One region of the Variovorax nitratireducens genome, then DNA from elsewhere that is predicted to be linked to it. Evidence: predicted binding sites of a transcription regulator. Region 1 holds the regulator's gene; the other holds the start of a gene.
The links. The regulator HrcA, encoded in region 1, represses chaperone genes, less so after heat shock. The targets are predictions, from matches to a motif close to TTAGCACTCNNNNNNNNNGAGTGCTAA.
Positions count from the first base shown of each region.

Region 2: groES (co-chaperone GroES) is a predicted target of HrcA. The motif match lies at 13,333-13,359, and genes of this name have one in related genera.

Region 1 covers NZ_JBPJZO010000006.1:103,739-119,537, reverse strand. The annotation lists gene ACSFA8_RS16535 (ribose-phosphate pyrophosphokinase) at 67-1,041, opposite strand; tRNA gene ACSFA8_RS16530 (tRNA-Gln) at 1,133-1,209, opposite strand; gene ispE (4-(cytidine 5'-diphospho)-2-C-methyl-D-erythritol kinase) at 1,253-2,122, opposite strand; gene ACSFA8_RS16520 (lipoprotein insertase outer membrane protein LolB) at 2,119-2,619, opposite strand; gene ACSFA8_RS16515 (tetratricopeptide repeat protein) at 2,616-4,454, opposite strand; gene mutM (bifunctional DNA-formamidopyrimidine glycosylase/DNA-(apurinic or apyrimidinic site) lyase) at 4,539-5,354, shown strand; gene ACSFA8_RS16505 (dynamin family protein) at 5,440-7,395, shown strand; gene mutY (A/G-specific adenine glycosylase) at 7,385-8,452, shown strand; gene rapZ (RNase adapter RapZ) at 8,455-9,330, opposite strand; gene recN (DNA repair protein RecN) at 9,327-10,991, opposite strand; gene ACSFA8_RS16485 (NAD kinase) at 10,993-11,889, opposite strand; gene hrcA (heat-inducible transcriptional repressor HrcA) at 11,918-12,922, shown strand; tRNA gene ACSFA8_RS16475 (tRNA-Ile) at 12,954-13,030, shown strand; tRNA gene ACSFA8_RS16470 (tRNA-Arg) at 13,067-13,143, shown strand; gene greB (transcription elongation factor GreB) at 13,203-13,784, shown strand; gene ACSFA8_RS16460 (RelA/SpoT family protein) at 13,751-15,799, opposite strand, start outside.
Region 2 covers NZ_JBPJZO010000003.1:537,271-553,069, forward strand. The annotation lists gene metK (methionine adenosyltransferase) at 1-893, shown strand, start outside; gene ACSFA8_RS11785 (Bug family tripartite tricarboxylate transporter substrate binding protein) at 1,118-2,062, shown strand; gene ACSFA8_RS11790 (TonB-dependent receptor family protein) at 2,082-4,199, opposite strand; gene ACSFA8_RS11795 (hypothetical protein) at 4,244-4,429, opposite strand; gene ACSFA8_RS11800 (PepSY-associated TM helix domain-containing protein) at 4,426-5,562, opposite strand; gene ACSFA8_RS11805 (TonB-dependent siderophore receptor) at 5,566-7,662, opposite strand; gene ACSFA8_RS11810 (phospholipase D family protein) at 7,833-9,413, shown strand; gene ACSFA8_RS11815 (PhoX family protein) at 9,523-11,442, shown strand; gene ACSFA8_RS11820 (hypothetical protein) at 11,551-11,937, opposite strand; gene ACSFA8_RS11825 (glycerophosphodiester phosphodiesterase) at 11,930-13,174, opposite strand; gene groES (co-chaperone GroES) at 13,438-13,728, shown strand; gene groL (chaperonin GroEL) at 13,782-15,434, shown strand; gene msrA (peptide-methionine (S)-S-oxide reductase MsrA) at 15,640-15,799, shown strand, end outside.

The DNA of each region.
Region 1 (15,799 bases):
GGAGTCCACCGCGACCAGTGCGACTCCATTGCAAAAAGGCTCACCCGAAGGGAGCCCGCCTTTTGTTCAGAACAAGTTCTCTTGATCCGAAAACAAACTCATCACCGACTCGCCCTTGGCAATGCGCTGGATCGTCTCGGCGATCAGCGGTGCCACGGACAGCTGGCGGATCTTTCCGCAGGCCAGCGCCGTGTCGGAAAGAGGAATGGTGTTGGTGACGACCACTTCGTCGAGCGCCGAGCCCTGCGTGATGCGCTCGATCGCCGGGCCCGAAAAAATCGGGTGCGTGCAGTACGCGTACACCTTCTTGGCGCCGCGCTCCTTGAGCACCTCGGCGGCTTTGACCAGCGTGCCGGCCGTGTCGATCATGTCGTCCATGATCACGCAGTTGCGGCCGTCGATTTCGCCGATCACGTGCATGACCTCGCTCACGTTGGCGCGTGGACGGCGCTTGTCGATGATCGCGAGATCGCAATTGAGTTGCTTGGCCAGCGCACGGGCGCGCACCACGCCGCCAACGTCGGGCGAGACCACGATCAGGTCTTCGTAGTTTTGCAACCGCAGGTCGCCCAGCAGCACCGGGGACGCATAGATGTTGTCGACCGGAATGTCGAAGAAGCCCTGGATCTGGTCGGCATGCAGATCCATCGTCAGCACGCGCGCCACGCCCACCGTTTCCAGCAGGTTGGCCACCACCTTGGCCGAGATCGGCACCCGGCTCGAGCGCGGGCGGCGATCCTGACGCGCGTAGCCGTAGTAGGGAATCACGGCGCTGATGCGCTCGGCCGAAGCCCGCTTGAGCGCGTCGACCATGATGAGCAGCTCCATCAGGTTCTCGTTGGTCGGCGCGCAGGTTGACTGCACTACGAACACATCGCGCGCCCGGACGTTCTGGTTGATTTCGACCGTGACTTCGCCATCGGAGAAACGGCCCACACGGGCCGCGCCGAGCGAAGTGCCCAGGTTGTGCGCAATCTCGGCTGCGAGGCCCGGATTGGCATTGCCGGTGAAAACCATGAAATCAGGGTGCTGAACCTGCATGAGTGCGTTCCGGCAATTCGAAAAAGCCCTCCGAAGAGGGCCGCCAAGGGTCTTGAAATCCCCCGCAGCCGGCCGGCTACGGGTAAATGTTTGGCAGGGGAAGAAGGATTCGAACCTTCGCATGCTGGAATCAAAATCCAGTGCCTTAACCAGCTTGGCGACTCCCCTACACGGGTCGATGAAAGGTCTCTTGTGGAGACAGACCACCAACCTATGAAATGTCGCTGGCTGCCCACCCGGCCAGGGGATGAACAGCCATGTTGCTGCACTGGCGAACCAGCCAGCCCGGGGGGGCATCGGCCAGATCCGCTTCATGCGGCATCGTTGCGAACACGGCACTTCCGGAGCCGGTCATCCGGCCTTGCAAGTCATGCGACCCCAGCCATTCGATGGCTTGGGTCACCGCCGGGCAAAGCCTTTGGGCAACCGGCTGCAAGTCGTTGTGCCCGAAATCGAATGCATCGAGATCGTTGGCGCCATGTTTTGCAGCGAAGCCTGCGATTATAGCAGCCGGCGTGGCGCGTTGAAGTTCCGGCGCAGCAAAAATGAGACGTGTGTCGAGCCCCTCGGGCGGTTTCACCACACAAAAGCGGGCTGGCGCCAGCGCGATCGGCGTGATGCGCTCGCCGATGCCTTCGACCCATGCGTTGCGCCCGCGAAGGAAAAACGGCACGTCGGCGCCGAGCGCCAGGCCGATCTGTTCGAGCCGGGATAGCGGCAGGTTCAAGCCCCAAAGCCGGTTCAGCGCCAGCAGGCAGGTGGCCGCATCCGAAGAGCCGCCGCCCATGCCTGCCTGCACCGGAATGTGCTTGGCGACACCGATGTGCGCGCCCTGATCCGGCTTGGCAAAAGCCTGCAATGCGCGCGCGGCGCGCAGCACCAGGTCTTCCGGCGGCAAGGCCGTCGTCAGGTCTTCGCGCGTCAGCTGGCCATCGTCGCGCAGCTCGATGTGCAGCGTGTCGCACCAGTCGATCAGCATGAAGACCGACTGCAGCAGGTGATAGCCGTCGTCGCGCCGTCCGGTGATGTGCAGGAAAAGATTGAGCTTGGCGGGCGCCGGCAGGTCGTACAGCGCCTTCATGACCGTTCGAAAACGATGCGCAGATCGGCGCCGGGCTGTGGCGATTGCCGCGTCGCCTGCAGCCGTCCGCCGGCAAACTGGCTCAGATCGGCGCGCCAGCCGGGCACGGGCTCGTCGCGTCCGGCCAGCCAGCCGAACAGCGCGCCGACCGGGATCGCCGCGCCGGTTGCGGCCTCGATCAGCGCGTCGACGGATTCATACCGCTTTGTCTGGCTGCCATTTTTCAGCAGCGCCTGGCCCGGCGACCACTGCAGCACGGCCAGCGTATTGCCGATCGGCGTGGTCAGCGTGAGTTCGCCGGCTTGCGGTGTGCCGCGCAGATCGAACACGGCCGAGAAGGTTTGTACTGGCTCGCTGTCGATGCGCAGCGCGAGGCGGCCGCTCCAGGACTCGCTGCTTTGCGAGCCAAGGCGGACTCCAGCACTCGGCGGGCTTGCGCAGCCTGCTATAAAAAAGAGAGCGGCGGGGCTGGCGACGAGTGCCGTGCGGCGGTTCACAACTTGACGCGCAGGCGCTTGAGCGTTTCCTGCAGTGTCTCGTTGTCGGCGTCTGCCAGCGAGGCTTCCTTCCACACAGCCACCGCGCGATCGCGCTTGCCGGCAGCCCAGAGCACTTCGCCCAGATGGGCGGCGATCTCGGGGTCGGGCCGGCGTTTGTAGGCCGCTTCGAGGATGCGCGAGGCCTCTTCCATGTTGCCCAGCCGGTATTCGACCCAGCCGAGGCTGTCGGCGATGAAGGGGTCGTCCGGCGCCAATTGCACCGCCTTCTGGATCAGCGTGCGCGCCTCTTCCAGCCGCACCTTGCGATCGGCCAACGAGTAGCCGAGCGCGTTGTAGGCGTTCTGGTTGTCTGGTTTGAGCTCGATCAGGCGACGCAGCAGGCGCTCCATTTCATCCATGCGGTTGAGCTTCTCGGCAACCATCGCCTGGTCGTACAGCAGGTCACCGTCTTCGGGCGCCGCGGCGCTGGCCTTCAACAGCATGTCGTAAGCCGGCTGGTACTGCTTGGCATCGCGCAGCAGTTGGACTTCTGCCAGGAATTTCTGCTTCTTGTCGTCGGCATTGCGTTCGGGCAGCGCGCGCACCAGGTCGCGCGCCTGCTGCAGCTTGCCCTGGCGCGCCAGCAAGGATGCGCGGCGGGCCTGGGTGCCGACCAGATCGTCGCCGTTGTCGATCTTTGCGAGCCAGTTCTCGGCACCCACGAAGTCCTTGCGGCGTTCTGCGAGTTGTGACAGCAGCAGGTACGCCTGGGTCAATCCGCGCTTGCGCTCGTCGGCGTCGGCCTGGCCATTCGCCAGTTCGACGTAGCGCTTGAGGGAGGTTTCGGCCGCCGCGTCCTGGCGGGCTTGCGCCTGCAGCGAGCCGAGCAGTACCCAGGGGTCGGGCAGATCGGGACGCTCGACGGTGAGCTTGGTGAGTTCGGCGCTCGATTCCGCGAAGCGTCGGCCCTCGGCCAGTGCGCGTGCATAGCCCATGCGGACTTCGGGCTGCGCCTTGGGCGTGGCAAGGTAGCGTTTGACGATGGGCTCGGCCAGCGGCTGGCCCGGATCGATCAGGTCGACCGCGAGGATGGCCGGGCCGTCGGACGCGGGATCGGCTTCCTGGCCCTTGAGTGCGGCGTCGAGCGCGCCGGACGGGTCGCCGGCCACCAGGCGCAGCCGACCGATCGTGGCCCAGGCGAGGCCGGCGGTGGCCGGGTTTTTAATTTCGTCGACCAGCGCGCGCTCCACCACCGAGGCGGCGAGCTTCTTGTCCGTGGCGCGCGCGTAGGTGCGCGCAACAACCGTCATCAGGAACGGGTGTTCGATCCGGGGCGTGGCCGCGAACTCGGCGCGCAGCGGCTCCACCGTGTCGGCCAGTCGATTCAGGGCGATCAGGATCTGCAACTCAATGCGGCGCGCATCGCGCGAGTCGGGTTGAGCCTGCTTCCAGGCGCGGGCGGCGGCCAGAGCCGTATCCCCGGAGCGCGTTTGCAGCGCCAATTCGACGGTGCGCTGGTACAGCCGCGGGTCACGCGTGCGTCGTGCAGCCTCGAGCATCAGCGCGGCACCGTCGGTCGCGTCGCCCGAACGGGCGGTCATTTCGCCGACCAGCACGTTGAAGAACAACTCTGCCGTGAGCGCAGAAGGGGTTGCGTCTGGCTTCGGTTCCGCCTTGGCCGCAGCCGAGTCCGCGGGCGCGCCAGAAGGCTCGACGATCGGTGCCGGGCTGGTCGGCGCGGACGGGTCGCTGGGGGAATTGGGTGCGGGCACGGTCTGCGCATGCGCCGCAAGGGCGAGCAACACGAGAGATGCGGCCGCCGCAAGGCGGAGTCGGCGGGGCAGTGGGGTCATCGGAACCATAATAATCCAAGGTTTTTGTGTGACCAACGCGTGGGCTACAGGTTCCTGCGTGATTTAGTGTCAGCCCTTCTGCCCATGCCGGAACTCCCCGAAGTCGAAGTCACGCGTCTTGGTTTTGCCAACCGTATTGCCGGCGCCCGCGTCGAGGCGGTGCGCGTGGGCAAGCCTTTGCGCTGGGCGCTCGCGGTCGACCCGCTGGCGCTCGTGGGCCGGACGGTGCTCGCGGTGCGACGGCGCGGAAAATATCTGCTGGTCGATCTGGATAAAGGCCTGTTGCTGCTGCACTTGGGCATGTCCGGCAGTCTGCGCTTCAGCCAGGATCCGCCGCCGGCCGGCGCGCATGACCATTTCGACCTGGTCACCAGCCACGGGACGCTGCGGCTCAACGACCCGCGCCGTTTCGGCGCCGTGGTCTACGCGCAGGACGAGGCCGCGCCGCTGGCCGTGAAACTGCTGGGCAAGCTCGGCGTCGAGCCGCTGGGCGATGGTTTCGATCTCGCGCTGTTCCACGCCGGCTTGCAAAAGCGCCAGTCCGCCATCAAGCAGGTACTGCTCGCCGGTGATCTGGTGGTGGGCGTGGGCAACATCTATGCGTCGGAGGCGCTGTTCCTGGCGGCCATCCGGCCGACGCTGGCCGCCTCGCGCATCAGCAGGCCGCGCGCTGCGCGCCTGCACGCCGCGGTGCGTGAAATCCTGGCGCGTGCGGTCGAACGGGGCGGCAGCACGCTGCGGGACTTCACCAACATCGACGGGCAAAGCGGCTATTTCCAACTGGAAGCCACGGTTTACGGGCGAGCCGGCGAGCCGTGTCGGGTGTGCGGAACGTCGATCCGCCAGATTCGTCAGGGCCAGCGGTCGACGTTTTTCTGCCCAAACTGTCAAAAGTATTAGTGAAAGCCCGACAAGCGGCACTGTTGCCTACCCGCGCGGTCGGGCGCCGGTGCTATATTTTGTAAGTTCAAATTTACATTCTGCTTTGAGCCGCTCCTTCAATCAGCAATTCGACCAGCATGGCGCCTGGCGTCGGAATTTCGCGCACCGGCTCAAATGGCTCTCTGGCTGGCTCAACGAAAACGAGCTGCTCGACCAGGCCGTTGCAGAACGGATGCGCGACCTCGAAGCGCAGATGCGCACCAGCAAGGTCATGGTGGCTTTCGTGGCCGAGTTCTCGCGCGGCAAATCGGAACTCATCAACGCAATCTTCTTTGCCGGCTACGGCCGTCGCATCATGCCGGCCAGCGCCGGCCGCACCACGATGTGCCCGACCGAGCTGGGCTATGACCCGGCCACCGTGCCGAGCCTTCGGCTGCTGCCGATCGAAACCCGTCTCGAATCCCATTCGCTCACCCATTGGCGCGAGGACAAGACCCGCTGGACTGAACTGAAGATCGACGTGGACGACGCCGAGCAGCTGGCCGAAGCAATGCACAAGGTTGCCGAGGTCAATTGGGTGTCGCTGGGCGAAGCCCGCGCACTCGGCTTCTGGAGCGACGACGACACCGAAGACAACCCGGTGCCCGACGCCGAAGGCCGCGTCGAGATTCCGCGCTGGCGCCACGCGGTGCTCAACATGCCGCATCCGCTGCTGGAGCAGGGGCTGGTCATTCTCGACACGCCCGGTCTCAACGCGATCGGCGCCGAACCCGAACTGACGGTGAGCCTGATCCCGCAGGCCCATGCGGTGGTGTTCATCCTCGGGGCCGACACCGGCGTGACGCGCTCCGACCTGTCGATCTGGCGCGAACACCTGATCACCGAAGGCGACCCGGGCGAAACGCGCATCGTGGTGCTCAACAAGATCGACACGATGTGGGACATCCTCAGCACGCCGGAACAGATCGACGCGCAGATCGAGCGCCAGCGCACGGGCGCGGCGGAGTTGCTCGGCGTGCCGTTGTCGCAGGTGCTGCCCGTCTCTGCGCAAAAGGGCTTGCAAGCCAAGATTCGCCACGACCCGCCGCTGCTGCAGGCCAGCCGGCTGCCGGCGCTCGAAGCAGTGCTCGGCGAAGGCTTGCTCGGCAAGCGCGAAACCATGCTGCGAGGCGCGGTCGACAACGGCATCGGCGCCCTGCGCACCGAAGCCACGCGCATTCTCAACGTGCGCCAGCGCGATCTGTCGGAGCAGGCGCTCGAACTGCAGGGCTTGCGTGGCAAGAATGTGTCGGTGATCCGGCACATGCGCACCCGCATCGAGCAGGAGCAAAACGAGTTCGAGGGCAGCAACGCGCGCATCCTGGCCTTGCGCTCGGTGCAGGGCAAGCTGCTGCGCGAGGTGTATGCGGTGCTCGGCAGCACGGCGCTCAAGGCCGACATGGGCCGGCTTGCTGCCGCGCTCAAGCGCCCCGGCATCAAGTTCAATGTGCGCAAGGTGTACGGTGAAACTTTCGATGCGCTGCGCAACAACCTGCGCGAGGTGCAGACCACCACGGCCGAAATCCAGGCCATGCTGCATGCCACTTTCCGTCAACTCAATTCAGAGCACGGCTTCACGCTGCTGGCACCGTCCGAGCCTGACCTGATGGAGTTCCAGAAGCAGCTCACCCAGATCGAGAAGAGCCACACGCAGTACCTCGGCGTCGGCAACCTGCTCAAGCTGGCGCAGCCCGAGTTCTGCGACAAACTGGTCCGCGCGCTCGCGAGCCGGCTGCGCGTGGTGAACGAGGCTGCCATGAGCGAGGTCGAGCGCTGGAGCAAGGGCGCCGGCGCCCAGCTCGACGCTCAGCTGAAAGAACGCCGCCGCAACTTCAGCCGACGCATCGAGGCGGTCGACCGGATCCAGCACGCTGCCGGCAACCTCGACGAACGACTCGCCGAACTGGCCGCACAGGAAAACGGCCTGGCCGAACTGCATCGCCGGCTGCGCGAGCTCACCTCGCTGCTGACCAGCAACGAGGCGCCAACCTCCTCGCGCACCGAGCTTCGTGCCGCCTGAGCGGACGGCCGCCGCTTCGGCGGTAGCAGACGGGTTCTCCGAACGCGTGGTGCATTGGCAGCGCAGCCACGGCCGCAGCGAACTGCCCTGGCAAAACACCCGCGACCCCTACCGTGTCTGGCTGTCCGAAGTCATGCTGCAGCAGACGCAGGTGTCGTCCGTGCTCGGCTACTTCGACCGCTTTCTCGCGCGTTTTCCGACCGTGGCCGAATTGGCGGCGGCGGGCGAGGATGAAGTGTTCGGTCTCTGGAGCGGCCTGGGGTACTACAGCCGCGCCCGCAACATGCACCGTTGCGCGCAGGAGGTGATGGCGCGCTTCGGGGGCACGTTTCCGCGGCGGGCCGAGCAGCTTGTCACGCTGCCCGGCATCGGCCGCTCGACCGCGGCGGCGATCGCGGCTTTCTGCTTCGGCGAGCGTGTCGCGATCCTCGACGGCAACGTCAAGCGCGTGTTGACGCGGGTACTTGGATTCGACGCGGATCTGTCGGTCAGCGCCAACGAGCGCACGCTGTGGAACGCGGCGACCGAGCTGTTGCCGCCGGCTGGTGCGCAAGCCGGTGCGATCGAGCGCTACACGCAGGGCCTGATGGATCTTGGCGCCACGGTCTGCCTGCCCCGCAAACCGAGCTGCATGCTCTGCCCGGCCCATGAGATCTGCGTGGCCCGGCAGCAGGGCACGCCCGAAAACTACCCGGTCAGGACGCGCAAGCTCAAGCGCAGCGCGCAATCGCTCTGGCTGCTGCTGGCGCGCGATGGCGCAGGCCGCAGCTGGCTCGAGAAGCGCCCGGCGCGCGGCATCTGGGCGGGCTTGTATTGCCTGCCGGTGTTCGACAGCCATGCCGCGCTGCTCGAAGCCTTGCCCGTGCAACTGCGTGGGTCGGTACGCGATGGGGCGCCGTTTCTGCACGTGCTGACGCACAAGGATCTGCACCTGCATCCGGTGCTTGCGAGCGGTGACACCAAATCGGTGATGCCCGGAGCGGGGCAGTGGTTTGCACCGGATACATGGGAAGGCCTGGGCCTGCCGGCGCCGGTGCGCAAGCTGCTTTCAGCCTGAGATCAGGCGCCGTCCAGCTCGCGATGCCGCTTGAGCGCGGCCCAGCGCGTGCCGAAGCCGCGCGCCAGCTGCTCCACCAGGAACACCGAGCGATGTTGCCCGCCGGTGCAGCCGATCGCCACGGTCACGTAGCTGCGGTGATCCTGCGCCAGCGCGTCGAGCCAGCGGCCCAGGAACTGTTCGATGTCGCCATACATGCGCGCCACGTCGTCGTGCTGTCGCAGCCAGTCGATCACCGGCGCGTCGCGCCCGGTCAACGCACGCAGGGCCGGCACGTAGTGCGGATTGGGCAGCATGCGCACGTCGAACACGTAGTCGGCATCGAGTGGCACGCCGCGCTTGAAGGCGAAGGATTCGAACACCAGCGTGAGCGCGCTTTGCGGCGCCGAGATCAGCGCCTTGACGTAGCTCTGGAGTTGCGCCGGCCGGATGATGCTGGTGTCGATTACGTCGGCACCGTCGCGCAGGTCGGCCAGCAATTCGCGTTCGAGCTCGATCGCCTGCACCAGCACGCGCTGTGTTTCGGGCGCGTCGGTGTGGCTCTCTTGGCGCGACAGCGGGTGGCGCCGACGGGTTTCGGAGTAGCGGCGCACCAAGGCGTCGGTGGTCGAGTCGAGGAACAGCGAACGCAATGCCACGCCACCGCGCCGCAGCGCCTCGAGCTCCTGCGGCACCATCGGCAGCGAGACGCCGCTGCGCACATCCATCGCAATCGCCACGCGCTCGCTGCGCTGCTCGTGCTGCAGCGCGATGAAAGGCATCAGCAGTTCGGGCGGCAGGTTGTCGACGCAGTAGTAGCCGGCGTCTTCCAGCGCATGCAATGCGACCGACTTGCCCGAGCCGGACATGCCGGTGATCAGCACCAGCTCAAGACTCATGCGCCAACCTCCGAGGTTGGCTTGCCGAGCATTTCGCGCGCATGTGCGAGCGATGTCTGCGACACCTTTTCGCCACCGAGCATGCGGGCAATTTCCTTTTCGCGCGCCGCGCCGTCGAGCGGCGTGACGCCGCTTTCGGTGCGGCCCCCGGTCTGGCGCTTGGCCACCACGAGGTGATGGTCGGCGCAGGCGGCGACCTGCGGCAGGTGCGTGACGGCCAGCACCTGCCGGTCGCGGCCCAGTTGCTTCATGAGGCGACCGACGGTTTCGGCCACGGCGCCGCCGACGCCCGCATCGACCTCGTCGAAGATCAACGTCTGCGCCGTGCCGAGTTCGCTGGTCGTGACCGCGATCGCCAGCGCGATGCGGGACAGCTCACCCCCCGAGGCGACCTTTCCGATCGGGCGCGGCGTGCTGCCCGGATGGCCGCTCACCAGGAAGCTGATGTCTTCGAGGCCCGCGCGGCCCGGCTGCGCGAGCGCCTGCAGCTTCACTTCGAAGCTGCCGCCCTGCATGCCGAGCCCCTGCATCGCGAGCGTGACCGCCTGGGCGAGCCTAGGTGCGGCTTGCTTGCGTGCCTTGCCGAGGGCCTTGGCTTCCTTCATGTAGTTCTGCTGCGCTGCCTGTTCGGCGCGCTCCAATGCTTCGAGGTCGCTCGCGGCGTCGAGCGCCTTCAGGTCGGTTTGCCAGCCGGCCAGCAGGCCGGGCAAATCGGCCGGGCCGCGCTTGTAGCGGCGCGCGAGCGACATCCAGAGCCCCATGCGTTCGTCGAGTTCGGCCAAGCGTTGCGGATCGGTGTCGGCATGGCGCAGATAGCCATGAAGGGTGTGCGCCGCGTCTGACGCCTGCGCTACGCTGGAGGCCAGCACCTCGCCGAGCACCCTGAATTTGGGCTCGATGTGCTCGCTGCTTTGCAACAGCGCGGCCGCTCTGGAGAGGGCGGCCAGCGCACCGCCGTCATCGCCCTCCAATGCCTCGCGTGCGCCCTCGGCGGCTTCGATCAGCGCCTGCGCGTTGGAGATGCGCGTGTGGTTGGTCGAGAGTTCTTCCCATTCGTCGACGCCCGGTGCGAGCTTCATCACTTCGGCAATCTGCCACTGCAGGCGCTCGCGTTCGCGCTGCAATGAGTCCTGCGCCGAGCGGGCGGTATCGAGCGCGGACTGTGCTTGCCGCCAGGCGTGCCAACATGCATCGAGCGCATCGGTGCGCACGCCGGCGTAGGCATCGAGCAGACCCCGCACCGCATCGGGACGGGTCAGGCTTTGCCAGGCGTGCTGGCCGTGAATGTCGAGCAGGCGGTCGCCGAGTTCACGCAGTTGCGTGGCGGTGGCAGGGCTGCCGTTGATCCAGCCGCGACTCCGGCCCTGCAGGTCGACCGTGCGCCGCAACAGCAGCGCGTCGCCAGCCTCGAAGCCGCCTTCGTCGAGCCAGCCGGCCAGGGCTGCGTCTGCATCGAATTCGGCCGACACGTCGAGCCGTTCGGCCCCTTCGCGCACCGCGCCCGCGTCGGCCCGGTTGCCAAGCGCGAGTTGCAGCGCATCGACAAGGATCGACTTGCCGGCGCCGGTCTCGCCGGTCAGCACGGTGAAGCCGCCCGACAAATCGAGTTCGAGTTCGCGCACGATCACGAAGTCGCGCAGGACAATGCGTCGAAGAGCCACTTCAGGAACCTCCTTCGTTCCAGTGCAGTTTCTTTCGCAGCGTGTCGAAATAGCTCCAGCCCTTGGGGTGCAGGAAGCGCACGCGGTAGTCGGAGCGACGCACCACGATGCGGTCGCCATGCACCAGCGAGGCGAGCGACTGCATGTCAAAATTGGCGCTGGCGTCGCGGCCGGCCACGAGTTCGATCGTGATCTCGTCGGCATCGGGCAAAAGGATTGGCCGGTTCGACAAGGTGTGCGGCGCAATCGGCACCAGCACCCAGCCGGGAATAGCGGGATGCAGCAGCGGCCCGCCGGCCGAGAGTGCATAGGCGGTGGAGCCTGTCGGCGAGGCGATGATCAATCCGTCGGCACGCTGGTTGGCGACGAAATGCCGGCCGACCGACACCCGCAGTTCCACCATGCCCGATGTGGCGCCGCGGTTCACCACCACGTCGTTCATCGCGAAGGCGTCGAACACCACCTCGTCTTCGCGCACCACCTGGGCATGCATCAGGCTGCGATGGTCTTCCTCGTACTCGCCCGCGAGCATCGGGATCAGGGTGGCCTGGTAGTTGTCGAGCGGAATGTCGGTGACGAAGCCGAGCCGGCCGCGGTTGATGCCGATCAGCGGCAAACCGTAGCGGGCCAGCTGCCGGCCGATGCCGAGCATGGTGCCGTCGCCGCCGACCACGAGGCCGAGATCGCATTGCTCCCCGATCTGCTCGACCGTGAGCGCGCGGTAGCGGCTGCTTTCGGGTTCATCGCCGGTGGATTGCTCGACCGCCACCTCGCAGCCCTGGCTTTCGAGAAAGGCGCCGATCTCGCACATCACGCCGTCGAGCGCGCCGGCCTGGGCTCGCGCGCCGGACGCCTGGTATTTGCCGATCAGGGCGACGTGCCGGAAGCAGGAGGTCATGTACAAATTACAACATTAAAATCACTCGATGTTGGACGACCGCGCCAAGCTGCTGCTCAAGACTCTGGTCGAACGCTATATCGCGGACGGGCAGCCGGTCGGCTCGCGCACGCTCTCGCGCACGGCGGGCCTCGAGCTTTCACCGGCCACCATCCGCAACGTGATGTCCGACCTCGAAGAGGCCGGCCTGATCGCCAGCCCGCACACCTCGGCCGGGCGCATCCCCACCTCCCGCGGCTACCGTCTGTTCGTCGACACGATGTTGACGAGCCGGCGTGAAGCTTTTGCGACACCGCCGTTGTCGCCCGACCAGCCGCAGAAGGTGATCGCCAACGCGGCGCAGCTGTTGTCGAACCTTTCGCATTTCGTCGGCGTCGTGATGGCGCCGCGCCGGCCCTCGGTGTTCCGGCACCTGGAGTTCATGCGGCTGTCGGACCGGCGGCTGCTGGTGATCATCGTCTCCCCCGACGGCGACGTGCAGAACCGCGTGATCTTTCCCGAAGCCGACTACACCCAGTCGCAGCTGGTCGAGGCATCGAACTACATCAACGCCCACTATGCGGGCCTGTCGATCGAGCAGGTGCGCGATCGGCTGCAGTCCGAGGTGGAAAAGCTGCGCGGCGAGATTGCGGCGCTGATGCAGGCCGCGGTGGCCGTCAGCAGCGAGGTGCTGACCGAGGCACGCGAGGAGGTCGTGGTGTCGGGTGAGCGCAACCTGCTCGCCGTGAGCGATTTCTCCAGCGACATGGGCCAGTTGCGCCGCGCGTTCGACCTGTTCGAGCAGAAGGCGCAACTGATGCGTCTGCTCGACGTGTCGAGCCAGGCCGAGGGCGTGCGCATCTTCATCGGCGGCGAAAGCAAGGTGGTGCCGATCGACGAACTGTCGGTCGTCAGCGCCAACTACGAGGTCGACGGGCAGGTGGTGGGCACGCTCGGCGTGATCGGCCCGACGCGCATGCCCTACGAACGCATGATCCAGATCGTCGACATCACCTCGCGGCTGGTGAGCAATGCGCTCAGCGGCCGCAAGTAGCGAACAACGCGACGACTAGAATCCGCCGGCCGGGCCGTTAGCTCAGTTGGTTAGAGCAGAGGACTCATAATCCTTTGGTCGTTGGTTCAAGTCCAACACGGCCTACCAGCGTCCCCGAAAGTGGATGCTATAATCGCAAGCTGTGCGGCTGTAGCTCAGTTGGATAGAGTACTTGGCTACGAACCAAGGGGTCGTGGGTTCAATTCCTGCCAGCCGCACCACTCTTTAAAAGCCCGCAACGCGAGTTGCGGGCTTTTTCTTTTTGGAGCAGCGTTGCGCAATGAGCAAAGCATTCACCAAAGAATCCGACGCGGACGAAGACGGTGACGACGGCGCGGGCGGGTCGCTCCCGCCGTTGCCCGCGGGCGGCAAGAACTACATCACGCCGCAGGGCTACGCGCGCCTGCGCACCGAATTGCTCGAACTGATGGACGTCGAGCGGCCGAAGGTGGTCGAGGCCGTGCACTGGGCCGCAAAGAACGGCGACCGCTCGGAAAACGGCGACTACCTCTACGGCAAGAAGCGGCTGCGCGAGATCGACCGGCGCATTCGCTTTCTGACCAAGCGGCTCGAGATCGCCGAGGTCACCGACCCTTCGGTGCACCATGGCAGCGACCAGATCTTTTTCGGCGCCACCGTGCGCTATGCCGACGAGGCGGGCGAGGAGCGCAGCGTGACGATCCTCGGCATCGACGAGGCCGAGAGCCAGAACGCGCAGGTCAGCTGGATCTCGCCGATCGCCCGTGCGCTGCTGAAGGCTCGCGAAGGCGACGTGGTCAAGCTCGTCACGCCGGGCGGCGCACACGAGGTCGAGGTGCTCTCGGTGCGCTACCCCGAGCCGGGCGCCGGGTCGGCCGAGTAGGGCGCCGGCACCACGCGGGCAGCGGCCAACACCGAGGCCGTACGTCGGGCGGCGCGCAGTACCGCGTCGAGATGGGTGCGGTCGCGCACGGCGATCACGAAGCGCAGGTCGGTCGAGTCCTGCGGGCTTTCGTCGGCCATTTCGACGTGCGTGATGTCGGCTTCGGCATCGGCCAGCGTCGCGGCCACGCGGGCCAGCACGCCCTTGTCGTTGCGCACCGTGACGACCACGCCGGTTTCGAAGGCTCGCACCGCGTCTTCGGCCCACTCGACCGCAAAGAAGCGTTCGCTGTCGCGGTGCCGCAGCCGTTGCCCGACGCCGCAATCGTTGGTGTGAACGACAAGGCCCTCGCCGTGGCCGAGGTAGCCGACGATCGGGTCGCCCGGGATCGGGCGGCAACAAAGCGCGAACCGTACCGCCGAGTTCTCGCTGCCGTCGAGCGTGACTCCGCCCTGTGAAACCGTTTCGTGCGCCGTGAAGCGCTCGCGCGTGAGCAGCAAGGCATCGGGCTTTTCACCGCGCTCAGCGAGCAGGAACATCAGGCGTTTGGCGACGATGCTCGCGATGCGGCGGCCAAGGCCGATGTCGGTCAGCAGCTCGGAGCGCGATCGGTTGGCCGTGAAGCGCAACAACTTCTCCCAGATGAGCTGGTTCTCGGCATCGTCGGGCGGCAACTTGCTGCGGCCTTCGGCGCGCAACGCCTGGGCGAGCAGCTTTTCACCCAGCCCTTCGGACTCGGCGTGCGCCAGTGTCTTGAGATAGTGGCGGATCTTGGAGCGCGCGCGCCCGGTGCGAACGAAGCCGAGCCAGGCCGGATTCGGGGTCGAAACCGGTGCGGTGATGACCTCGACCACGTCGCCGTTCTTGAGTTCGGTGCGCAGCGGCACCTGGTCGCCGTTGATGCGGGCGGCCGAGGTGTGGTCACCGATGTTGCTGTGGATGGCATAGGCGAAGTCGACCACCGTGGCGCCGCGCGGCAGCGCCATGATCTGGCTCTTGGGCGTGAACACGTAGACCGCGTCGGGAAACAGGTCGACCTTGACGTGATCCCAGAACTCGGCCGCGTCGCGTGTTTCGTCCTGGATGTCGAGCAGCGACTGCAGCCACTTGGCGCCGAGCCGCTCGCGCGAGGCGGCGTTGTTGTCGGAGGCCTTGTAGAGCCAATGCGCCGCCACACCCGATTCGGCTACCACGTGCATGGCTTCGGTGCGCAACTGGAACTCGACGTTGACGCCCGAGGGGCCGACCAGCGTGGTGTGCAGCGACTGGTAGCCGTTGAGCTTGGCGATCGCGATGTGATCCTTGAACTTGCCCGGCAGCGGCTTGTACATCTGGTGCAGGATGCCAAGGCTGGTGTAGCAGGCGATCACGCTCGGCACGATCAGGCGAAAGCCGTAGATGTCGGTCACCTGGGCAAAGCTCAGGTGCTTCTCGTCCATCTTGCGGTAGATCGAAAAGAGTGTTTTCTCGCGCCCGGCGATGCGAACGTTGATGCCGGCGGCCGCAAAGGCGGTTTCGAGCTCGCGCTGCACCTTCTGGATCAGGTCGCGCCGCCGGCTGCGCGCCTTGGACACGGCCTTGGCCAGGATCGCGTAGCGCCACGGGCGCAGGTGCCGGAACGAGAGTTCCTGCAGTTCGCGGTAGGTCTGGTTCAGACCCAGGCGGTGCGCGATCGGCGCGTAGATCTCGAGCGTTTCGCCCGCGATGCGGCCCCATTTTTCGCGCGGCGCATCGTCCAGCGTGCGCATGTTGTGGGTGCGGTCGGCCAGCTTGATCAGGATCACGCGCACGTCGCGCGCCATCGCGAGCAGCATCTTGCGGAAAGACTCGGCCTGGTTTTCCTCGCGCGTGTTGAACTGCAGCTTGTCGAGCTTGGTGAGGCCGTCGACCAGTTCGGCCACCGGCGCGCCGAAGCGTTCGATCAGCTCCGGCTTGGTGACGCCGCAGTCCTCGATCGCGTCGTGCAGCAGCGCGGCCATCAGGGCCTGTGCGTCAAGCTTCCACTCGGCGCACTG
Region 2 (15,799 bases), on a different contig from region 1:
ACGACAAGCAGTCCAACGACATCGCCCAGGGCGTCGACCATGCATCGGACGACCACCTGAACACCGGCGCCGGCGACCAGGGCCTGATGTTCGGCTACGCCTGCGACGAGACGCCCGAACTAATGCCCGCGCCGATCTACTACGCGCACCGGCTGGTGGAGCGCCAGGCGCAACTGCGCAAGGACGGCCGGCTGCCCTTCCTGCGGCCCGACGCCAAGAGCCAGGTCACGATGCGCTACGTCGACGGCAAGCCGCACAGCATCGATACCGTGGTGCTCTCGACCCAGCACCATCCCGACCAGAGCGAGACGCAGACCAAGATGAAGGCCTCGTTCACCGAAGCCATCATCGAGGAAATCATCAAGCCGGTGCTGCCCAAGGAATGGCTGAAGGACACCAAGTACCTGATCAACCCGACCGGCCGCTTCGTCATCGGCGGCCCGCAAGGCGACTGCGGCCTGACTGGCCGCAAGATCATCGTCGACACGTATGGCGGCGCCTGCCCGCACGGCGGCGGTGCGTTCTCGGGCAAGGATCCGACCAAGGTCGACCGCTCGGCCGCGTACGCGGCGCGCTACGTCGCCAAGAATATCGTGGCCGCCGGCCTGGCCCGCCAGTGCCAGATCCAGGTGGCGTACGCGATCGGCGTGGCGCACCCAATGAACGTCACGGTCTACACCGAAGGCACCGGCGTGATCCCCGACGACCAGATCGCCGCGCTGATCAACGAACACTTCGACCTGCGGCCCAAGGGCATCATCCAGATGCTCGACCTGCTGCGGCCGATCTACCAGAAGACCGCCGCCTACGGCCACTTCGGCCGCGAAGAGCCCGAGTTCACCTGGGAAAGCACGAAGAACGCGCCGGCTCTGCGGGCTGCGGCCGGCCTCTGAGCCCTGCGGCGGGGCCATGGCGCCGCCAGCTCCGTAGGTCGATGTTTCGCAATCAGGGTATTCCCTTGTTGTAGTCGCACGAGCGACCGGTCAGGATTCGCCACCTGTCACGGAAACAAAAAGATACATTTGTGAATCATCTTGACCTGCTTTTCACTGCCCGTGGCGCGAGCGAGGCCTCGGAACCCGGCTGCCTCCCGACCCGCCGAACCTGGATGCACTGGATGGCAACGGGCGCGCTCGGTGCCGCCATGCCCGCCGCATGGGCGCAAGCCTCCCCGCCCGTCCTTGGGAATCTACGGATCGTCATTCCTGCCAACGAAGGCGGCGGCTGGGATCAGACCGGCCGCGCGCTCGGCGCCGCAATGCTTGCTTCCGGCGCCGTGGCACAGGTCAGTTACGAGAACGTCGGCGGCAAGGGCGGCACCATCGGCCTGGCCCAGTATGTCCAGAAATACAACGCTGCCCCCGATACCCTGCTGATGAGCGGGATGGTCATGGTGGGCGCGGTCGCGTTGCAAAAAAGCGCGGTTGACATGCGGGCGGTGCAACCGGTGGCGCGATTGACCAGCGACTACGAGGTGGTCGCGGTGCGGACGGACTCCGCGATCCAGACGCCCAAAGACCTGATCAACCGCTTGCGCACGGAGCCCGGCAGCACGCCCGTTGCCGGGGGCTCGGCGGGCGGCGTCGACCATGTGTACGCCGGGATGCTGGCCCGCGTTGCCGGAAAAGCCGCCGATCTCACCTACCAGCCCTATGCGGGCGGCGCGCAGGTCGTGGAGGCGCTGCTGTCGGGCAAGGCGGCCGTCGGCATTTCGGGCTTCAGCGAGTTCAGCGAAAGCATTGCCAGTGGCAAGCTGCGCGCGATCGGCGTGTCGGCGAAGCGGCCTTTCCTTGGGATACCGTCGATCCGCGAGCAAGGCGTCGACGCCGACCTCTCCAACTGGCGCGGCGTTTTCACCGGCAAGGGCGTGCCGCAGGCCGCCGCGGACGTGCTGCTCGAAGCGGTACGCCGGGGCGTTGCGCACGACGCCTGGCACAAGGCGATCAAACGCGCCAACTGGGACGCCTCCTGGATGGAAGGCAAGAACTTCGCCGGCTTTCTGGATCTCGACATCTCGATGGCCGGCGTGATGATCTATCTGCTCAAGCTCAAGCAGGCCTGAGTGCCCGGGAGCGCCAACCTCAGAAACGATACGCGGCGCCCGCGCCCACCGTCCAGGTACGGCCCGGCGCGGGTTCGAAGTAGCGCGCATTGCCCTCGTTGACGATCACCGAGCCGATGGTGCGGCGGTCGAACAGGTTGTCGATGCGCGCGAACGCGTTGACCTCCCAGCGCGCCCAGCGCTTCACATAGCCCGCGTACAGCGCTGCGACCGCGTAGCCCGCGGCGCTGGCGCTGTTGGCATCGTTGGCCAGGATGCGCGACAGCGCGCGCAGTTCCGCCCCCGCGCGCCAGCCGTCGGGCGGCACATGGCCGAACGATGCGAACAGCGATTGCCGCGCAATGCCCGGAATGCGGTTGCCCGCAGCGACTGCGTTGCCCGCGCCACAGGGTGACGGCGAGCAGAAGGGGTCGCGGTAGCGCGCGTCGAGGCGGGTGTAGGCAATCTGCGTGCGCCAATGGCTTGCCGTCTCGTGCAGCCAGCTCAGCTCGAAACCCTCGCGCCGCGTGCGGCCTGCGTTCTGAAACGTGGCCCGGCCGCCCACGTTGGTGTCGGTGACGATCTCGTCGGCGGTACGGGTCTGGAACAGTGCGGCAGTGAGCAGCCCACCCGCCAGTCGCGCCTTGGCACCGACCTCGACGCTCTCGTTGACCGAGGGCTTCAGCGCGAAATTGAGGCCGGCCAGTCCGCCCGAGCGGTAGGACAACTCGTTCAGCGTCGGCGTCTCGAAGCCGCGGCCCGCGGTGACATACAGATTCAGATCCGGCGTCGCCGCATAGCGCAGCGCCGCCACCGGCAGCGCCTTGCGGTAGCGCGCGGCGCCACTGTCGTCCCCGTTGCGGCCGAACACATAGCGATCCTGCGAATCGAAGCGCACGCTGCTCTGGCGCAGGCCGGCCTCGAGCGTCCAGCGCTCGGCCAGGCGCCAGGTGGCCTGCATATAAGGATCGACGTTCGACACCTCGTTGTGCTCGTTGCGCCGCAAGCGACCCTGCACACCGAGCCATGGCGCGGCGGCACTGCCAAGGTAGTTTTCGTAGCCGCGGCGCCGCTCCTGCAACGTGTCGTACGCGAGCCCGGTGACGAGCTCGAACGGACGGCCGGCCAGTTGCATTCGCGCTGTCCAGCGCGCGTCGAAGCCGGTGTAGCTGCGCGCGAGGTCGATCACGCCACCGGCCTGCAGCGGACTGGCGGCCTGCGCCGCTGGCGGAATCGCCTGGAACTGCGTGGTCTTTCGCTCGCCGCCGTAGACCATCAACCGCAAGTCGTTGTCCGCATTCAGGCGACGTTCGTACAGAAGGCCGAGTTGCGACTGATCTACCGTCTTGCGCGTGTCGAACTGATTCGCCAGCGCAGCACCACGCCGCTCGGCCCCCACCTGTTGGGCCGTCAGGCCCAGCGGATCCTGCGCGCGCAGTTGGACGCTGTTGACGACCAGCGTGAGTCGGCTGTCGTCGTCCAGCCGAATGCCGAGCTTGCCGTTGGCAATGCGGCGATGCGCCTCGCTGTGATCCCGGTAGCCGTCGGTGTGGAACTGGCTGGTGCTCAGCAGGTAGTCGATGGACCCGCTCGCGCCGGAGGCCTTCGCGCTTTGCCGCACGGTGCCGTCGCTGCCGCTCGCGAACGAGTAGCCGAGCTTCGGCGCGCCCTCGCCGCTTTCGGTGAACGCCTGCAGCACGCCGCCTGACGAATTGCCATAGAGCGCCGAGAACGGCCCTCGCAGGATCTCGACACGGCTCACCGAGCCGATATCGATGTTGGAGGTCTGGCCCTGGCCGTCGGGCAGCGTTGCCGGGATGCCGTCGACGTACAGCCGCACGCCGCGCACCCCGAAGGTCGATCGCGCACCGAAGCCGCGTACCGAGAGCTGCAGATCCTGCGCGTAGTTCTGGCGGTTCTGCACCTGCAGCCCCGGCACGCCGCCCAGGCTTTCGGACAGGTTTACCTGCAGGCGGCCCTCGCGCATGTCTTCGCCCTCGACGCGGTCAACCGACCCGGCAACCTCGAACGGCCGCACTTCGCCGCGTGGCGTGGTGACCGTGATTTCTCGCAGCGTCGGCACCGCCGCGTCCTCGGCCCATGCCGTCCACGGCGCGCCGAGCAGCAGCCAGAGGGCGGCAACGAAGGAACTCTTCATCGCAACGATTCTGCGGCCAGTGGGCCTAGTGGCCCCGAAAATCTTCAGCGCCTGCGCCGGGCCCAACCGTACCAGCAACCGACCGCAACCGGCAGGCCAAGCGTGAGCCACGCCAGCACATCGCCGAAACCGCCATCGCTGAACAGGGCCGACACCAGCCCCACCAGCGTGAGCAGGCCCAGCAGGATCGGCCAGCCCCAGAGGCGAGCGAACGCGTGGCGCGGCCTCATGCGGCCGCGACCGCCGCCGTCGACGGCGCTGTCGACGCCGCCTTGCCCTTCTTGAGCCAGAGGTACAGCCCGCTGCCCAGCACGATGATGGTGGCGATGTCGAGCAGCGCCCAGAGGATCTGCATCGGCATGCCGCCGTAGTCGCCGAAGTGCAGCGGCTGCGACACCAGTAATGCCGTGAGATACCACGGCAACTTCGGCGCCGCCGTGAGCGCGTTGGTCTTGGCATCGACCAGCACCGGCTGCAGCAGCCGCGCGGTGAAGGGCTCGTTGCCGCGCAGGAACACAGTGTTGTGGTGCGGGCTCGAGAACGCCGTGCCAGGGAAGGCGATGAACGACACCTTCATATCCGGCGCGCGCGCCATCGCCACATCGAGCGAGCGCTGCACCGAGCCGCGCTCGGCCTGGGGCACCGTCGGCTGGCCCTGGTAGGGCGCCAGCAGCGCGCTGAGCTGGTCGTACTGCCAGTACTTGATCACCAGGTCGGCCCAGGTGTTGATCATGCCGGTGGCGCCGACCACCAGCGCCCACACCAGCGTCACGATGCCCAGCAGGTTGTGCAGATCCAGCCACTTCAGGCGCGGCCGCTTCTCGCGCCGAACCGTGCCGAACTCGAGCTTGCGCATGAACGGCGCGTACAGCACCACGCCGGAGACGATCGCCACCAGCAGCAGCAGGCCCATGAAACCGAGGAACAGCTTGCCCGGGAGCCCCGCGAACAGGTCGACGTGCAGCTTGAACATCACGTACATGAAGCCTTCGTCGAACTTCGGCTGCGCCAGCACGGCGCCGGTGCGCGCATCGACCGCGACCGACTTGAAATCGTCCGTCGGCGCCGGCGTCGGCGTGAGCGTGACGAACCACAGGCCGTCGTCGTCCTCGGGTTGCGACACGAACTGCACCACGCGATCGGGATGACGCGCCTGCGCGACCTCGAGCACGCGATCGAGGCTCACGCGCGGCGTGCCGGCCGGCATCTTCGGCGCCTCGACCTCGGTGCCAAGCAGGTGGCCGATCTCGTGGTGAAAGATCAGCGGCAGCCCCGTGATGCAAAGCAGCAGCATGAACACGGTGCACACCAGGCTGCTCCATTTGTGCACCCAGGCCCAGGCCTTGATCTTCTTGCTGTTCATGTTCTAGAAGCGGTAGGTCGCGCTGGCCACCACGTTGCGGCGTGCGCCATACCAGCAGTCGCCGCGCGACAGGCAGGTGCTGAAGTACACCTTGTCGGTCAGGTTGTTGATGTTGAGGGCGTAGCGCCATTGCGGCGTCTCGTAGGCGAACACGGCATCGAGCAGCGCCACGCTCGGTATCCGCGGGCCGGTGCCGGCCTGCAGGTCGCGGAAGGCACCCATCCAGCGCACACCGGCGCCGGCCGAGAAGCCGGGCATGCCCGCGATCGCAAAGCGGTACTTGGCCCACAGGCTGGCCTGGTGTTTCGGCAGGCCCTCGATCTGTGCATCGGCATCGATGTAGTTGTAGTGCGCCACTATGTCGAACTCGCGCGTGACCGAGCCCTTGGCTTCCAGCTCCAGCCCCCTGGTGCGCGTGGCGCCGAGCTGGCTGAACACCTGCGGCTGCAGTTCGACGATCTGGTTCTTCTCGCGCAGGTCGTAGAGCGCGGCGCTGAAGGCCAGGCCCCGCTCCTTCGGCTCGTACTTGACACCGACCTCCCACTGCTCGCCACGCAGCGGCTTGAAGATGCGGCCCTCACGCGGCGACTGCGGCGTGAACGACTCGGCGTAGCTCAGGTACGGCGACCAGCCCGACGGCATCGCATACATCAGGCCGAAGCGCTTGGTGGTGGCCTTGCTGTCCTCGTCGTCGCTGCCCTCGGCACTGCTGGTCGCGCGGTCGTGGCGCAGGCCGGCCACCAAGATCCAGTTGCCGAGCTTCATCTGGTCTTGCAGGTACAGGCCATTCTGCTTCTGCCGCGTACGCGGATAGGCCTCGCGCACGGGGTCCTGCAGATTGCCGTACACCGGCGCGTAGGCATCGATCTCGCTGTAGGTGTAGCCACCCCAGACGTTCTCCTTCTGGCGCGCAAAGTCCGCGCCGACCAGCAGCGTGTGGCGCACGGCACCGGTTTCGAAATGGCCCTCGACATGGTTGTCGAGCGTGGTGGTGCGGTTGCGCGTTAGCGAACTGTCGTTGTAGCGGCCCAGCAGGCGCTTGAAGATCGGGTCGGCCGCCCAGCCGCCCGGCACCGAAAACGCGTCGCCGTAGTGGTAGCGGTTGTCGTTTTCGTTGTGCGCCACGCGGAAGTTCTGGCGCACCGTCCAGCTGTCGTTGAACTTGTGCTCGAACAGCCAGCCGAAGGTCTTGCGCTCGCTGTCGTAGTAGTCGCCCGGCTCGCCGATGAAGCGGCTCGCCGGCAGCCGGCCATTGGGGTTCGGGTAGATCGTTCCCTCCCACGGCAGAAACTGCGAGGTGGTGCCGCTCTTGTCTTTTTGCCATAGGCCCTGCAGGGTAAGGGAGGTCGACGCGTTGGGCCGCCAGGTGAGCGATGGCGCCAACAGGCTGCGATCGTCGGGCACGTAGTCGACCTGCGTATCGGACTTGCGCGTCAGCGCGATCAGGCGATACGACCAGGTGCCGTCGACGGCCAATGCGCCGGTCAGGTCGGCCTGGATCTGTTTGCGGCCGAAGCTGCCGAACTGCACGCCGACCTCGCGCTGCGTTTCGAGCAACGGCCGCTTGCTGACCATGTTGACCACGCCGGCTGCCGTGCCGGCGCCGAACAGCATGCCCGACGGCCCGCGCAGCACTTCGAGTCGTTCCAGTGTGTAGGGCTCGGTGCGCGTGGTGCTGGTGTAGTAGCCGTAGGCCTGGCGCAGGCCGTCCAGATAGACGTCGGGGTAGGCGCCGCGCACGCGAACCGAGTCGGTGCGGGCATCGAGACCGTAGGCGTCGGATCGCACCCCGGCGGCGTAACCCAGCGCGTCCTGCAGGTTGGTGGCGCCCTGATCAACCATCTGGTCGCGCGTGATCACGGTCACCGACTGCGGCGTTTCGGCCAGCGGCGTGTCGGTCTTGGTCGCCGTGATGGCGTTTTTGGCGCGGTAGCCGATCACGGGCGAAGTCGCGGTTTCCGCTTCGACACTGGCATTGACCCGGATTTCCGGCAGCGCCGCCTCGGGGGTCGCCTGCGCCAGCACCTGCTGGTGCACGCAGATGGCAAGGCAACCTGCCAGCCACGAAGCGACCCTGTGCCGCGTCGAAAACATCATCATCCGGATCCTATTCTTGATGCAATTGAGAACGATTCGTATTCTATTCATGAACGGAATGTGAACGCAATGGCGAAGACAGAAGAAAAGGGAATCGCACTGCCGCCAAAGACGCCACGTCGCCGCTACGATCGGGCGCCTCGCCAAACCCCGCCGGTCTTTTCCTCGCTCCCATGGCGAAACGCCTTCCCGCCCTGCTGTTGTTGCGCTGCGCCACGCTGGCGCTCGCGGGCCTGCTGACGGCCTGTGCCGGCCTGCCGCCGCGCACGCCCGAACCACCGGTGCACTTCATCGCGGCGTCGAACCAGACCGAGCTGGGCCGGGCGGCGCAGAACCTGGACACGACGGCGCACGACGGGCTTTCGGGCCTGCGCCCGCTGATCCAGGCCAACTTCGCGCTCGACGCCCGGCTCGAGCTGATGCGGCGCGCGGGGAGTTCGCTTGACGTGCAGACCTACCAGCTAGGCAACGACAAGACCGGCCGGCTGATCCTGCGCGAGCTGCGGGATGCCGCCCGACGCGGCGTGCGCGTGCGGCTGCTGCTCGACGATTTCCACACGACCGGCCTCGACCCGCTGCTGCAGGGCCTCTCGGTCGAAAAGAACGTCGAAGTGCGCCTCTTCAACCCGTTCGTGAACGGCCGCAATCGTTCTGCCACGCGCTGGATCGACTTCTTCGCGAACTTCAGCCGCCTCAACCATCGCATGCACAACAAGCTGTTCGTGGCCGATGGCGCCATCGCGATCGCGGGCGGCCGCAACCTCGCGGATGAGTATTTCCTGCGCAGCGACAGCGCCAACTTCATCGATTTCGAAGTGCTGATGGCCGGGCCGGTGGTGGCCGAGAGCGCCGCGATCTTCGACACCTACTGGAACAGCGAGGTGGTGTACCCGCTCGGCCGCGTCGCCGCGAGCAACGTGGCGCCCGAACAACTTGCCGCGAATTTCGAGGAGGCCACCTCGCCGCGCTTCGCGCCGCCACCCGATCCGCTGCCGGACACCGACCTCCTGGGCGACCCGGCGCTCGGCGTGCAGCTGACCAGTGGCAACTTCGAATGGATGCGCGCCAGGGCCGAGGCATCGGCCGACATTCCCGACAAGGCACTCGGCGGCAACCGCGCCACGGTGACGCTGGCCGAACGATCTCACGCCATGTTCGCGCTGGCCAAGACACGGGTCCAGGTCGTGTCGCCATATTTCATTCCGGGCGACGACGGCATGGCGCGCATTCGCACGGCGCGCGAGCGAAACGTGCAGATCAGCGTGGTCACCAATTCGCTGGCCGACAGCGACGAGCCGCTGGTCAACATCAACTACAACCGCTACCGGATCGACCTGCTGAAACTCGGCGTGGAGCTGTACGAGGTCAGCACCGAGCAGCTCAAGCGCAACCGGAAACTCCGCGATCTGCTGAAGAAGGCCCGTGGCCGGCTGCATGCCAAGCTGGCCCTGATCGACCGGGAATGGGTGCTGCTCGGCTCGATGAACCTCGACCCGCGCTCGGCCCGGCTGAACACCGAGTTCGGCGTCAGCGTGCGCAGCCACGAACTGACTCAGGCGCTGCTGTACGCCTACCTGCTCGACGACCTCGAAGGCGTCTATCGCGTGGTGCTCAAGCCCGACGGCAAGACCGTGCAGTGGATCGGCACCGGCGACGAGACCAACGAAGTGCTGGACGACGAGCCCGATTCGAGCCTGCTGACGCGGCTGCAGCTGCTGCTGTTTTCGTGGTTCGTGCCGACCGACCAGCTCTGAGCAGCATGCCGTCTCGTCACCGGCACACCCGTCACGACTTTGTCATAGCGTTTTCACGAGACCTTCAGAACATCGTGTTTGTCCTGCAACAAGACGAAGCGAGAAGGCCATGGCCAAAGACTATTCCACGATGGAGGACTCCAACCGGAGCGCCAATCCAAGCATTTATGAGGTTTCCGATCCGGCGCGCCGCATCTTCGTGCGAAGCGGCCTCGCGGCCACGGTGGCGGGCCTGCTGGGCCCACTGGCGGCCGGCTGCGCCAGCACCGCCGGCAGCAACATGGCCGCGCTCGGCCGCAGCATAGGCTTCAAGAGCATTCCCATGGCGGCCGTCGACAACGTGGTCGTGCCCGAAGGCTACAGCGCCCAGGTGCTGTACCGCTGGGGCGACCCGGTGGGCATTGCCGGCCAGATGCCGGCCTTCAGGCCGGACGGCTCCAACACCGCGGCCGAGCAGGCGCTGCAGGCCGGCATGCACCATGACGGCATGGCCTTCTTCCCGGTCGACGGCTCCTCGCAGCGCGGCATTCTGGTGATGAACCATGAATATGTGGACGACGGTCTGCTGCACGTCGACGGCATGAAGACCTGGACGGCCGAAAAAGTGCGCAAGGCGATCAACGCGCACGGTGTCTCGGTGATCGAGATTCAACGCGAGGGCAATGCCTGGAAACAGGTGCTGCCCTCGAAGTTCGCGCGCCGCGTCACTGCCGCCACGCCTATGACCATCACCGGCCCGGCGGCCGGCCACGCAATGCTCAAGACCGCCGCCGACCCCACCGGCATGCGCGCGCTGGGCACCTTCAACAACTGCGCCCACGGCCAGACGCCATGGGGCACCTACCTCACCTGCGAAGAGAACTTTGCCGACTACTTCGAAGGCGTGGAACAACCCGATGCGCATCAGCGCCGCTGGGGCATCCGCAAGGGCAATGGTGCCAAGTACCGCTGGCACGAGCATGAAGAACGCTTCGACGTTGCCAGGCATCCCAACGAATCCAACCGCTTCGGCTGGGTGGTCGAGATCGACCCGCAGGATCCGACGGCCACGCCCGTCAAACGCAGCGCACTGGGCCGCGCCGCGCATGAAGGCGCGGCCACCGCACTCACGGCCGACGGCCGCGCGGTGGTCTACATGGGCGAGGACTCGCGCTTCGAATACATCTACAAGTTCGTCAGCCGCGACCGCGTCAAGCCGGGCGGCTTTGCCGCCAACCGCGAGCTGCTGGACCACGGCACGCTGTACGTCGGGCGCTTCGATGTTGAAGGCACCGGCGAATGGCTGCCGCTCACGCAGGGCAAGGGCCCGCTGACCACGGACAAGGGCTTCGCCAGCCAGGGCGACGTGTTGATCAAGGCACGTCAGGCCAGCGACGCCCTGGGCGCAACCAAGATGGATCGGCCCGAATGGACCACCGTCGACCCGATCACCAAAGAGGTGTATTGCACGCTCACCAACAACAGCAACCGCGGTGCCTCGGGCCAGCCCGGCGTCGATCCGGCCAACCCCCGCGTCAACAACACCATGGGCCAGATCATCCGCTGGAAGGAAGCCGGCGACCTGGACGCCACCAGGTTCGCCTGGAACCACCTGGTGCTGGCCGGCGACCCCAAGCAAGGCCGCTGGGAGGCGCAAGGCAACATCAAGGGCGACACCTTCGGCAGCCCCGACGGCCTGACGGTCGATGCGCGCGGCGTGCTGTGGATCCAGACCGACGCGTCCACGTCCACCCTGGGCAAGGGCGACTACAGCAACCTGCCCAATAACCAGATGCTGGCGTGCGACCCCACCAAGGGCGAGATCCGCCGCTTTCTGGTGGGCCCGGCGGGTTGCGAGATTACCGGCCTGACGACGACGCCCGACCTCAGGACCATGTTCATCAACGTGCAGCACCCGGGCGAGCCGGCCAACGAGCGCAGCGACCCCGACAAGCCGTTGGCCGTGTCGAAGTGGCCCGACGGCGGCGGCCGGCCGCGCTCGGCCACGGTGGTCATCACCAAGAACGACGGTGGCGTGGTCGGCACCTGACGCGTGCAGGTGCGGGGCACCTGCGGCGTCGTGCCGACCGACGTGGCGTGCCCCGGCTGAAGACTGAGCTGCACCGTTCGGGACGGGCAAGCCCCGAGCGGCAAATGCTCAAGCGGCTTTCAACAGAAGCCAGGCAATTGCCGCGATGCCGACAGCGGACATCATGAGCGCAAGAGTGTGATCCGACGTTCGTGAGTCAGGACTGGGCGAGGCCTGATCCGTCCGAGAAACTTTGGCCGTGGATGGATCGGCAAACGGACTGAAGATCGCGCCACCCGGATTTGCCGTTGCATCATCCGTCCCCGCCATCGATGCGCCGCTGCCCTGCGGCAGGGACGACGCGATCGGAGCGTTCTCAGTGACAGCTCTGGGCGATCCGGGCAGTCCGCCTTCAGCACGTGCCATCGGCGAGACTGCGGCAGCGACCAGCATCGCCGCCGCAGCCAAGCCGATGCAACGGCGATGCCCGGCGCGTGCGGGCGCACCATCAATCATTGTTGCGTTCACACTTGCGCGAATTGACCAGGCAGGCGGCGTAGTCCGGGTCGTGCTTGAGCAGGAACATGGCCCGCGCTGCGACGGCGGTGTCGGCAAAGTCGCTGAACAGGCCATCCACGCCCGCCTCGTAGAACGCGAGGTACTCGTTGACCGGATTGCCCTGGAAACTGCCCGTCAGGCGTTTCTGCTCGCTTCGGAACGTATAGGGGTGCACCAGCAGCCCCAGCTTGTGCGCATTCGCAATCACATCAGTTGGCGCCAGCAACACCCGGTCGCGCTCGTCGACCACACCGTCGCCCGTCACGTCGACGCACGCGCCGCCCTGCACCGATTTGCAGGCACTCGAGATGAGGTACGGCTTCCAGGGGCCGATGCCGTCGGCATATCGCTTCACCTCTTGCAGGCCGCGCGGCGTCACCAGGTCGCTGTACAGCCCGTCGCGGTTGGACACCACCCAGTCGTAGGGCTTGTCGTACGGTTTGGTGAGGTCCAGGGAACCGTCGGCCTTCACGTCGTTGGCATCGATCAGCTGGATCAAACGCACGCTGGTCTTGCTCCGCAAATAGCGAAGGTTGGCCGTCTCGAAGGACTGGATGAACACCGGGGCGTTGCGGTGATTCCATCCGGCGGCGCTGAGCACGTTCAACAGCCGGTCTTCCAGCGGCAGGCCAATGCTCTGGTGGTAGGTCGGGTGCTTGGTTTCCGGATAGATGCCGATGCGCCGCCCTTCCTCCCGGGATTTGCGCTTGGCCAACTCGATCACCTCCGCGAGCGTCGGAATCTGGAACTTGCCGTTGAAGGCCTGATCGCGTTCGGGGAAGGATTGGACTGCGCGCAACTGCTTGATCTCGGCCAGCGTGAAGTCGCTGGCAAAGAAGCCGTCTGTCGGAACGCCGTCCAGCATGACGGTTCGCCGGCGGCTCGCGAACTGCGGCAGTTCCTTGACGTTGGTGGTGTCGATCAAGTTGGGTTCGTGCCGTGCGATCAGGTAGCCGTCCTTGGTTGCCACCAGGTCGGGCTCGATGTAGTCGGCACCCAGCGAGATGCCGAGCGCATAGGTTTCCAGGGTGTGCTCGGGCAGATAGCCGTTGGCGCCTCCCCGGTGGCCGATCACCAGGGGCGCGTTGTCAGCGCGGCGCCGCGCCTTTTCTTCGTGGGCGGAGGCGGTCGTCGCAACTGCGAACAACATGCCGATGCCCAGCAGGGCCGTACAGATTTTCTTCAGCCGGTTCATGAGAAATCTCCTCGTTGATGGTGCCGGCGGACGTTAGGCGCCGTGCATGACAACTGAGTGAACTCCCGGAAGAAGCCGGTCCAACTGAATTTCCGTACGCCTTCAGAACGGTCGAGAGAAGGGGTCGGGCCTTGAAACGGCGGGAATTGCCCTTATCATTAGCACTCGCTGAAGATGAGTGCTAACAACACCCTTCCAGTCGATCGGGCGTCGGCCTTGAGCCGGTGCCCACCATAAAACCCCGTTTCTTATCAGGAGATGCAATGAAACTTCGTCCTTTGGCCGATCGCGTGATCGTCAAGCGCATTGACAGCGAAACCAAGACCGCCTCCGGCATCGTCATCCCCGACGCCGCCGCCGAAAAGCCCGATCAGGGTGAAGTGCTGGCCGTCGGCCCGGGCAAGCGCAACGACAAGGGCGAGCTTGCCGCAATGAGCGTCAAGGTCGGTGACCGCGTCCTGTTCGGCAAGTACTCGGGCCAGACCGTCAAGGTCGATGGCGACGAGTTGCTGGTGATGAAGGAAGACGACCTGTTCGCAGTCGTCGAGAAGTAAGCCTTCTCTCCTTTCCCTGTCTCTTTCATTCAATCCATTCGGAGTAAATCATCATGGCAGCAAAAGACGTAGTCTTCGGCGGTGAAGCCCGCGCGCGCATGGTCGAGGGTGTCAACATCCTGGCCAACGCAGTCAAAGTGACCCTGGGCCCCAAGGGCCGCAACGTGGTGCTGGAACGTTCGTTCGGCGCCCCCACGGTGACCAAGGACGGCGTGTCCGTCGCCAAGGAAATCGAACTCAAGGACAAGCTCCAGAACATGGGCGCCCAGCTCGTGAAGGAAGTTGCCTCCAAGACTTCGGACAACGCCGGCGACGGCACCACCACCGCGACCGTGCTGGCACAAGCCATCGTTCGCGAAGGTTTCAAGCTGGTCGCGGCCGGCATGAACCCGATGGACCTGAAGCGCGGCATCGACAAGGCTGTCACGGCCCTGGTCGCCGAGCTGAAGAAGGCTTCGAAGCCCACCACCACGTCGAAGGAAATCGCTCAAGTCGGCTCGATCTCGGCCAACAGCGACGAAACCATCGGCAAGCTCATCGCTGACGCGATGGACAAGGTCGGCAAGGAAGGCGTGATCACCGTCGAAGACGGCAAGAGCCTGGACAGCGAACTCGACGTCGTCGAAGGCATGCAGTTCGACCGCGGCTACCTGTCGCCCTACTTCATCAACAATCCCGAAAAGCAATCCGCGATTCTGGAAAACCCGTTCGTTCTGCTCTACGACAAGAAGATCAGCAACATCCGTGACCTGCTCCCCGCACTGGAACAAGTCGCCAAGTCGGGCCGTCCGCTGCTGATCATTGCCGAAGAAGTCGAAGGCGAAGCCCTCGCTACGCTGGTCGTGAACACGATCCGCGGCATCCTGAAGGTTGTGGCCGTCAAGGCACCGGGCTTCGGCGACCGCCGCAAGGCCATGCTGGAAGACATCGCCATCCTGACGGGCGGCAAGGTCATCGCCGAAGAAGTCGGCCTGACGCTCGAAAAGGTGACCCTGGCCGACCTCGGCCAGGCTGCCCGCATCGAAGTCGGCAAGGAAAACACCATCATCATCGACGGTGCTGGTGCTGCCGGCGACATCGAAGCCCGCGTCAAGCAAGTGCGCGTCCAGATCGAAGAAGCGACCAGCGACTACGACCGTGAAAAGCTGCAAGAGCGCGTGGCCAAGCTGGCCGGCGGCGTTGCCGTGATCAAGGTCGGCGCTGCCACCGAAGTCGAAATGAAGGAAAAGAAGGCCCGCGTCGAAGACGCCCTGCACGCCACCCGCGCTGCAGTGGAAGAAGGCGTCGTGGCTGGCGGCGGCGTGGCGCTGCTGCGTGCCAAGCAAGCTGTGGGCGACTCGGTCAAGGGCGACAACGCCGACCAGGACGCCGGCATCAAGCTGGTGCTCAAGGCGGTCGAAGCGCCCCTGCGCGAAATCGTCAACAACGCCGGCGGCGAAGCCTCGGTGGTGGTGAACGCTGTGTTGGCCGGCAAGGGCAACTACGGCTTCAATGCCCAGAACGACACCTACGGCGACATGCTCGAACTGGGCATCCTGGATCCGACCAAGGTGACCCGCACCGCGCTGCAGAACGCAGCATCGGTTTCTTCGCTGCTGCTGACGACCGAAGCCATGGTCGCCGACGCACCGAAGGACGAAGCCGGCGCTGGCGGCGGCATGCCCGACATGGGTGGCATGGGCGGCATGGGCGGCATGGGGATGTAAGTTTGGCTCGCCCCCAGGCTGCGCGGCACTTCGTGTCCGCTACGCCTACCCCCTACCGGGGGCGGTGCCTGCCGACCGGCGAAGCCGGATCGGTGGCACCCCACGAAGGGGGCGAATCAGCCCATTGAAAAGGCCCTGCAGCGCGAGTTGCGGGGCTTTTTTCATGGGCGCGTGCTTCTTGGGACGGTTGGCGCACACTGCGGCCATGAACAAAGTCGCTCCTTCTCTCGCTGGCCGCCGGGCCTTGCTGGCGGCGTTGGCCCTGATGGCTGGCGGTGTGGTTTGGTTCGGCGGGCGTGCCGTCGCGGCCGAAGCCGCTGTCGTGCTGCCAGCGCCATCGACCGACCCCGCCCCGCCTCCCGGCA